Regions from separate parts of the Colwellia sp. BRX10-9 genome, predicted to be linked through region 1. Evidence: predicted binding sites of a transcription regulator. Region 1 holds the regulator's gene; each other region holds the start of a gene.
What was found. The regulator sigma-54, encoded in region 1, starts transcription at its own class of promoters, with help from an activator protein. The targets are predictions, from matches to a motif close to GTTGGCACGNNNNTNGNNT.

Region 2: glnA (glutamate--ammonia ligase) is a predicted target of sigma-54. The motif match lies at 991-1,009, and genes of this name have one in related genera.
Region 3: H4J69_RS15125 (FlgO family outer membrane protein) is a predicted target of sigma-54. The motif match lies at 760-778, and genes of this name have one in related genera.
Region 4: H4J69_RS03530 (CmpA/NrtA family ABC transporter substrate-binding protein) is a predicted target of sigma-54. The motif match lies at 1,087-1,105, and genes of this name have one in related genera.

What each region holds. Positions count from the first base shown of each region.
Region 1 covers NZ_JACGVV010000005.1:165,775-167,987, forward strand. The annotation lists gene hpf (ribosome hibernation promoting factor) at 1-202, opposite strand, end outside; gene H4J69_RS05035 (RNA polymerase factor sigma-54) at 226-1,734, opposite strand; gene lptB (LPS export ABC transporter ATP-binding protein) at 1,814-2,213, opposite strand, start outside.
Region 2 covers NZ_JACGVV010000005.1:14,699-16,911, reverse strand. The annotation lists gene typA (translational GTPase TypA) at 1-724, opposite strand, end outside; gene glnA (glutamate--ammonia ligase) at 1,067-2,213, shown strand, end outside.
Region 3 covers NZ_JACGVV010000029.1:12,493-14,705, reverse strand. The annotation lists gene H4J69_RS15130 (flagella assembly protein FlgT) at 1-669, opposite strand, end outside; gene H4J69_RS15125 (FlgO family outer membrane protein) at 865-1,521, shown strand; gene H4J69_RS15120 (LPP20 family lipoprotein) at 1,561-2,028, shown strand; gene H4J69_RS15115 (TonB-dependent receptor) at 2,046-2,213, opposite strand, start outside.
Region 4 covers NZ_JACGVV010000004.1:18,464-20,676, forward strand. The annotation lists gene H4J69_RS03530 (CmpA/NrtA family ABC transporter substrate-binding protein) at 1-841, opposite strand, end outside; gene H4J69_RS03535 (CmpA/NrtA family ABC transporter substrate-binding protein) at 1,243-2,213, opposite strand, start outside.

The DNA of each region.
Region 1 (2,213 bases):
CATTTTCAGCTTTTGCATGTAAATCAGAGCCACTAACGTGAACAGTCGCTTCAGCAATTTGATTTGATTTTTCAACGGTGAGAACAACATGAACATTATTGATATGATCAAAATGTCGGCTTAATTTTGCCATCTTAGTCGTGACGTTTTCTCGTAAAGCTTCGGTAATGTCAACATGGTGGCCAGAAAGATTAATTTGCATAAGCTTAATTCCTCATCTTTTCGTTAAAGTAAACTTTTTCGTTGGTTAGAAGGTGGAATAGAAAGTGACTCTCGATATTTTGCTATGGTGCGTCGAGCTACATTTATCCCTTGATCGGCTAATAAATCAGCCATTTTACTATCACTAAGTGGTTTTGCTGGGATTTCGGCAGCAACAAATTTTTTGATTAATGCACGAATAGCTGTTGATGAGCATTCGCCACCGCTTTCGGTGCCAACATGGCTTGAGAAGAAAAACTTCAGTTCGAAAATTCCACGTGGCGTATGCATGTACTTTTGTGTCGTCACTCGTGAAATGGTTGATTCATGCATATCGACAGCTTCGGCAATATCATTTAAAACCATTGGACGCATGGCTTCATTACCATGTTCAAAAAAGCCAATTTGACGTTGCACAATACAGTTTGACACTTTTAATAAGGTATCATTACGGCTTTCTAAGCTTTTAATAAACCATTTAGCTTCTTGTAAATTTGAGCGAATAAATTGTGTGTCAGCTGTCGACTTCATCGAACGTGACATCGAAGCATATTGCTGATTCACCGAAAGTTTTGGCGCAGTATCAGGATTTAATTCAACCACCCAACGGCCATTTTTCTTTTCAACAGAAACATCAGGAATAACATACTGATCGTCACTCTTCATCACACTATCGCCGGGTCTAGGGTCAAGTGATTGAATAAGACGCACCACTTCGCGCAGTTGCTCTTCTTTTAGTCGAGTTTTACGCATTAATGTACGATAGTCTCGGCTACCCAGCAGATTAATATGGTCACGCAAAACTAACTTACTTTCTGCTAACCAAGGTGTAGCGGGGTCAAATTGATTAAGTTGAATGATTAAACATTCTGAAATAGAACGAGCAGCGACACCGACAGGATCAAAGAGGTTAATACGTTTTAGTACCACCTCAATTTCATCAAGCTCTACTCCTTCAATGGCAACACTTTCTAAAATGTCTTCACTAGATACCGTTAAGTAACCGGCGTCATCAACAGCATCAATAATTGCTGTCGCTATAGCGCGGTCTGTTTCGGTAAAAGGGCTTAATTCCATTTGCCAGCGCAAATGATCTTGAATGGAGTCTTGAGTCTCGCCTTGGTAAGTATAATCTTCTGAAGCTGGGCCTGAGCTTGAACTTGCTGCACCGGCCGTGTAGTTATCATCCCAAGTGGTATCCATGTTTAATTCTTCAGGGATATCGTTCTTGTCCATGGCTTCAGTGGTGGTGATTTCATCAATGGTAGGCGTAGCGTCTTCGCTACCATCAGAAGCAGGGGCTTCTTTAACATCACCAGTACCGGCAGTGTGAGCTTCTTCAAGGTTGTCAGTACTTTTATCTTCGGGATTATTTGAAGACTCATCCATTTCTAATAATGGATTACTTTCTAAGGCTTCCTGAATTTCTTGTTGAAGCTCTAACGTAGACAGTTGCAGCAATTTGATTGCTTGCTGCAATTGTGGCGTCATGGTTAATTGTTGTCCTATGCGGAGTTGTAGAGTAGGGCGCATTTAGGTCATTAACTTCCTATTATTTTTAATGGGATATTTTCGTTTTTTTCATACGAAGATACTATTCATTTACTGACTACTATAGCGTGAATTGTTCACCAAGGTATACATCTCTTACGTGTTGATTTGCAAGAATTTGATCTGCAGTACCTTCTGCAATAAGTTCACCATGACTAACAATATACGCATGTTCACATACATCGAGAGTTTCACGTACATTGTGATCAGTGATCAACACACCAATGCCACGTTCTTTTAAGTGTAGAATAATTTTTTTAATATCACCTACTGAAATTGGGTCAACACCAGCAAAAGGTTCATCTAATAAAATAAATTTTGGTTCAGCAGCTAATGCGCGAGCAATTTCTACTCGGCGGCGTTCACCACCAGATAAGCTCATGCCTAAATTATCTTTGATATGACCTATGTTGAATTCTTCAACAAGATGTTCTAATTTCTCTTCACGTTCAGCATCTGAT
Region 2 (2,213 bases), 150 kb from region 1:
CTAATTTAATCGTTACTTGTTGGTTTGGTTTAACAGAACCACGAGTAATACGGCCAACGCCAATTACACCTAAGTAAGAGCTGTAATCAAGTTGAGATATTTGCATTTGGAATGGACCATCTGGATCCGCTGTTGGTGCAGGCACTTCTTTAAGAATAGTATCAAATAAAGGAGTCATGTCTGTGCCGGTTACGCCTTCTTCAAGCGAAGCCCAACCATTGATTGCTGAAGCGTAAACAACTTTAAAATCAAGCTGTTCATCTGTAGCGCCAAGGTTGTCAAACAATTCAAAAACTTGGTCCATAACCCAATCAGGACGAGAACCAGGCTTATCAACTTTATTAATAACAAGGATTGGCTTTAAACCTTGAGCAAACGCTTTTTTCGTTACGAAACGCGTTTGTGGCATAGGGCCTTCTTGTGCATCAACAATAAGTAAAACCGAATCTACCATTGACATAACACGCTCAACTTCACCACCGAAATCAGCATGGCCAGGAGTATCTACGATGTTTACACGGTAACCGTTCCAGTTAATAGCCGTATTTTTAGCTAAGATTGTGATACCACGTTCTTTTTCGATATCATTCGAATCCATCGTACGCTCTTCAAGACCGCCACGGGCATCAAGGGTACCTGATTGTTCTAATAATTTATCAACCAAAGTTGTTTTACCATGATCAACGTGGGCTATGATGGCAACATTACGTAATTTATCTAACACGGGTTTTACTCACTTCTTGCAAGACTTTTTCATCAAAAGAATATAGGGCTATAATTGGGCGCGAATTATACAGCAACGAAGTCAACAAAGACAGCAACAAATATTTCAGCTCATATTAAATTCTCCATACACGAATCGTAATGCCCTGTTATACTCTTAAGCACCAACAATCAGCAGGCGCACCAATTTAGCGCAGCTCACGCACAGTAGTGGTGCAAGTAGGCTTTAGTAAATAAGTTAACACCTTATATATAAAGGCTTTATCTATTGGCATGAATTTCGCTTTATGCCCATCATGCGAAATGCAAACGTATTTTATTTTAATGACACTGGAGACTTTACATGTCACAAGCCGTATTAGATTTAATCAAAGACAACGATGTTAAATTTGTAGACCTACGTTTTACTGATTCAAAAGGTAAAGAGCAACACGTTTCAATTCCTTATCACCAAGTAAATGAAGACTTTTTTGAAGACGGTAAAATGTTCGATGGTTCTTCTATTGAAGGTTGGAAAGGTATTAATGAATCTGACATGGTAATGATGCCTGATGCTGATTCAGCGGTATTAGATCCTTTTACAGATGCAGTAACATTAAATATTCGTTGTGATATTTTAGAACCAAGTACAATGCAAGGTTACAGCCGTGATCCTCGTTCAGTTGCTAAACGCGCTGAAGAGTACTTACGTAGCACAGGTATCGCTGATACTGTATTAATTGGTCCTGAGCCAGAATTCTTCTTATTTGATGATGTACGCTTTAGTACTGATATGAGTGGTTCTTTCTATAAAATTGATGATAAAGAAGCCGCTTGGAATTCAGGTACTGAATACGAAGAAGGCAATATGGGTCACCGTCCAGGCGTTAAAGGCGGTTACTTCCCAACATCTCCTGTAGATTCATCACAAGATATTCGCTCAGCCATGTGTTTAGTTATGGAAGAAATGGGCTTAGTTGTTGAAGCGCATCACCATGAAGTAGCAACGGCTGGTCAAAACGAAATTGCATGTCGCTTCAATACCTTAGTTAAAAAAGCTGATGAAGTTCAAATATACAAGTATGTTGTTCATAACGTTGCTCACGCTTACGGTAAAACAGCGACTTTTATGCCTAAGCCATTAGTTGGCGACAACGGCTCTGGTATGCATGTTCATCAATCACTTGCTAAAGACGGTGTTAACTTATTCGCTGGTGATAAATACGGCGGCTTATCTGAAATGGCGCTTTATTATATTGGCGGTATTATTAAGCATGCTAAAGCATTGAATGCTTTTACTAACCCAGCTACTAACTCTTACAAACGTTTAGTTCCACATTTTGAAGCGCCGGTAATGCTTGCATATTCTGCACGTAACCGCTCTGCATCAATTCGTATACCGATTGTTCCATCACCAAAAGCAATGCGTATTGAAGCTCGCTTCCCTGATCCAGCAGCAAACCCATATTTAGCTTTTACTGCTTTATTAATGGCTGGTCTTGATGGTATTA
Region 3 (2,213 bases), on a different contig from region 1:
TTGCCAGAACTGCCAACCGTTGGTTGAGGCTTGTGCAAAGCTAATGTCATTAATTTCAGAATACATGACATACTGAGTATCGCTGATATTAGCTAACGACATGGTGAGATTTTTTATTGCTTCAACTTGTAAGCTGTTATTTAATCTTGAGAACTGAGACTTCTCTTTTAATAACAATCGGGTGTCTAGATAAATACCTTGGTTGTTAATTTTATAAGCAAGTTTAGCCATCAATTTATTATCAAGAGCATAAATTTTACCGATACTCGCTTGCTCTCTATGCATTAAGTTACTACGGGTAATTAATAAAGACTTTCGATAATCAGAAGAGAAGCACTGTTTACTTTGTGGGAAGATGTCAGCACGAATGGTTACGGTGACCAAATTGCCCTCATAATTTTCATCAACCAGCTCAAAAGAGTTTACGGTACCGCTGGCGCGAATATTTATTTCATTTTGTGTCAATAATCCGTTAACCGTTTTTTGCACACTCGATACGGAAGCTCCGGCAACGAGTAAGGCTTTTTTTAATGCATTCTCTATGGCTAATGTTTTTGCTCGTTCGGCATTGCCCTGCATTATTACTGACTTTCCCTGAGCTTCATACCACTGGGCATCAGCAGAATGAGTGATAAAAAATAAAAGTAGAGCTGATATAAATAAGCGCATATGAAGTCCGTCAGTAAAAAAGGTTTAATATCTACTGTCGAATATGCAGTTTCTATGCCCACTTATTTTAATACGCAAGTAACTTTATAGATTGGCGCGATTTGTGCTTTATTTATATTAGAAACTATTTGATGTCGTTTATCGATATTACTGCAAAACTGATTATTCGCTTTCAGAGCGATCAAGGGGAGCTCAATGAAAAAGTGGCTTATTCCATTATTTATTCCAACGTTGATGTCGTGTTCATCAATGAATATGATGAGTGATGAAGATAATTTTTATAAATCAAAGCAAGAAGTACGAGGTGAAATTGACAGTTTCAATCTACCTCGACATGCGATAGCAGATGTTGTTAAAGGGCTTACTTATCAGATGCTTGAAAGCAGCTCTTTTGTAAACCCTAAAACACCTATCGCGGTAGCTTCTTTTGTCGAATTAGAAAACCTTGAGTCAACTAATTGGCTGGGTAATCAAATATCAGAGAACTTTGTTCATGAATTACAGCGCCATGGTTTAGTTGTTATTGATTTTAAAACGACGGGACATATTCGTGTCACTGCTCAAGGTGATTATGTTTTTAGTCGCGACTGGAAAGAGCTGCCAGAGCGGCAGATTATTGACTATGTTGTAACCGGTACCATGATGGAACAAGAAAATGGTGTGATGATTAATGCTCGGATGATTGGTATGCAATCACGTGTTGTTGTTGCCACGGCACAATCTTTTATTCCAAGCTGGGTAATTGGTGAACAGATTAATCAAGATGAAAGTGTTCGGATAAAAGATGGATTAATCATTCGAAACAGCGTTATGTTAGCAGAAGACGAACGTTCAATTAAAATTGTTAATTAGTTTTTTATATTGATGTAGGACTAACTTTTGGTATTTATGATGAAAAAAATTATTCTTAATATATTAACCGCTGGTAGTTTAGCTTTGTTACTTGCCAGCTGTTCTAGTGTTTATGACAAACACGTACAATGGCAAAGTGTTAAGCCTGAAACCTTCCCTGTGTTACATGCTATTGGCCAAGCGCCGATAAGTTTGCAAAACTCACAACATGAAACGCAGCGTATGTTGATGGCGATTAATGCCTCAAAGCTTGCCGCTTATGCAGAACTTGCAGAACAAGTTTATGGGCAAAAGATAAATGGTGAAATGACCATGTCACAACTGATAATGGGTAAAAATGAAGTGTCAGCGTCAGTTCAAGGTGTCATCCGCGCAGCTAAAGTGATTAAAAGCTATCCTGTTGGCGACAGTTACACCACAGAGTTAAGTTTAGACTTTGAAGATGTTTATAATATTTATTTAGCTTCTTCACCCAAACGTGAAATTAAAGCGGTTACCTATTATTAAGTGTTAACAGCACACCCTTAAAAATCATACTGCAGACTTGCATAAAAATATGCGCCGTTAAAACCGAAAGGAGCTGATCGGCGTGAATATTTGAATACACCTGTGCTATCAACAATGATATTACCTTGTTGATCTTCAATCGTGCCTCCTCGAGAGTTTCCTATACGATTTTTGTCAGGCATAAC
Region 4 (2,213 bases), on a different contig from region 1:
GAATCAATGCGCGTGTTAAACGAATGGTGGTATTTGGGTATTTGTCAGCAAAGGCTTTAGTAATACCAAATACTTTTTCCGGGTTGTTCTTCCAAATTTCATAATCGGTAACGACCGGCACACCAATGCCTTTAAATACGGCTTGTTGGTTCCAAGGTTCACCTACACAATAACCATAAATAGTGCCGGCTTCCATTGTGGCTGGCATTTGTGGAGGAGGCGTTACTGACAACAGCACTTGTGCGTCAATCTTTCCTGATGTATCACCTTTATGAGGAGCGTAAAATCCAGGATGAATATCACCAGCCGCTAACCAATAGCGTAACTCGTAGTTATGTGTCGACACTGGAAACACCATACCCATGTTGAAAGGTTTGCCTTCATCAAGATACTTTTCTACAACAGGCTTTAAGGCATCAGCTTTAATAGGATGAACAGGTCTTCCATCGGCTTGCTTAGGAATATTGACCTTCATTTGCTTCCAAATTTCATTAGAAACAGTAATCGCATTGCCATTTAAGTCCATTGAAAAAGGCGTAATGATTTCAGCTTTAGTCCCGTAACCAATCGTTGCTGCAATGGGTTGGCCAGCAAGCATGTGAGCACCGTCTAATCGACCATCTATAACGCCATCAAGTAATACTTTCCAGTTAGCTTGAGATTCAATCGTGACGTATAAGCCTTCATCTTCAAAAAATCCTTTCTCATAAGCAATAGCGATAGGGGCCATATCGGTTAATTTAATAAAACCAAATTTAAGTTCTTCTTTTTCTGGGTAGCCTAGCTCTGCTGCTTGCAAAGACGAAGTCAGTAGGGAGCCAGAAATACATAGTCCTGCAATAACAGTACGGCATAATTTTTTACATTCATTTTTTAAAGTCGTTTTCAAAATACCTTTCTCCAAATAAAAAAAGCCCACAGTACTTCGGATACAATCCGAGTACTGTGGGCTTCAATGCCAAACTAATAATGACTACGTCGTTGCAGTGCGATTAGTTTTAACGAAATAAGTTTTGAGTCAATTTTCACTTTATCGTTAAAACAACCGCTGTTGATTGAATTAACATGAAAACGCTATTAACTATAAAGCACAATTAGTGCCACCTATTAATTGTATTTAAAATCAGTGGCTTACTTTATTTTATGTTTTTTGATTAAATACTTTGCTCCAACAGTGAGAAGTATTTGCACTATTTTGGTGTCTATAGGCCTGTAGGCAGATACTTCATTTTAATAAAGGCTCTACTTATTCTTATATATTACAGCTTGATAAATATCTTCCCTGTAGATCGAAGTAATGTCTAGATCCGTTATTTGTTGTCTGTTTATGTGTCCACACGCTTGCATTAATTTGGCAATGTTTTCACCGTAATGATGTGCTGGCCTATTGAATGTGGGATCACCTAATGTCGAAAATTGTTGATAGCTTTCTACTTTACGAGGTGATGTATTGTTAAGGGTTAGGCAACTCCCCATTAATGAAGGCGCAATTACGTCGATATGTGTGTCTAAATACTTTGCACGACTCAAGAACCTCGCTGCTTCAAAGCGATTGGGAATATTTTCAAGCCATTGGCATGCTTCATATAAAGCTGATACTAAAGCAAATGTTGTTTCTGGGTGCTTAACTTGCCAATCAGACATTAATCCAAGCACCTTCTCAGGTGAATCTTCCCATAAGTCAGAAGAAGTAACACCTGTGATGCCAACACCTTCTCTAACCGCTTTAGCATTCCAAGGACTACCGACACAAAAGCCATCAAGATCCCCTGAATGCATAGATGGCACCATGTTTGAAGGAGGTACAATTAATAAATTAATGTCTGATGGATCGATATCACTATTCTTTAGCCATTCAACAAGTTGATAATGATGACAGCTATAAGGAAAAACGACAGCGAAGGTTAATTTATTACCTTCTTTTTTTCGTTGCTCTATTTCATGTCTCAATATATTGGCCGAAAATGGCATACTGATCTCATTGGTATTGTGTTGTAATAATATTTTTTGGTAGAGTTTAGTCGATAACGTGATGCCATTACCGTTACGACTCAATATCATTGGGGCAATCACGGTTGACTTTTGTCCGTGTAAACCTAAGTTACAGGCAATGGGCATAGGGGCTAACATTTGGGCGGCGTCAATAACTCCGCTATGCAATTTATCTCTTAATGTGGCCCAAGAATTTTGTTTTGTTAGGTTTACGTTAAGCC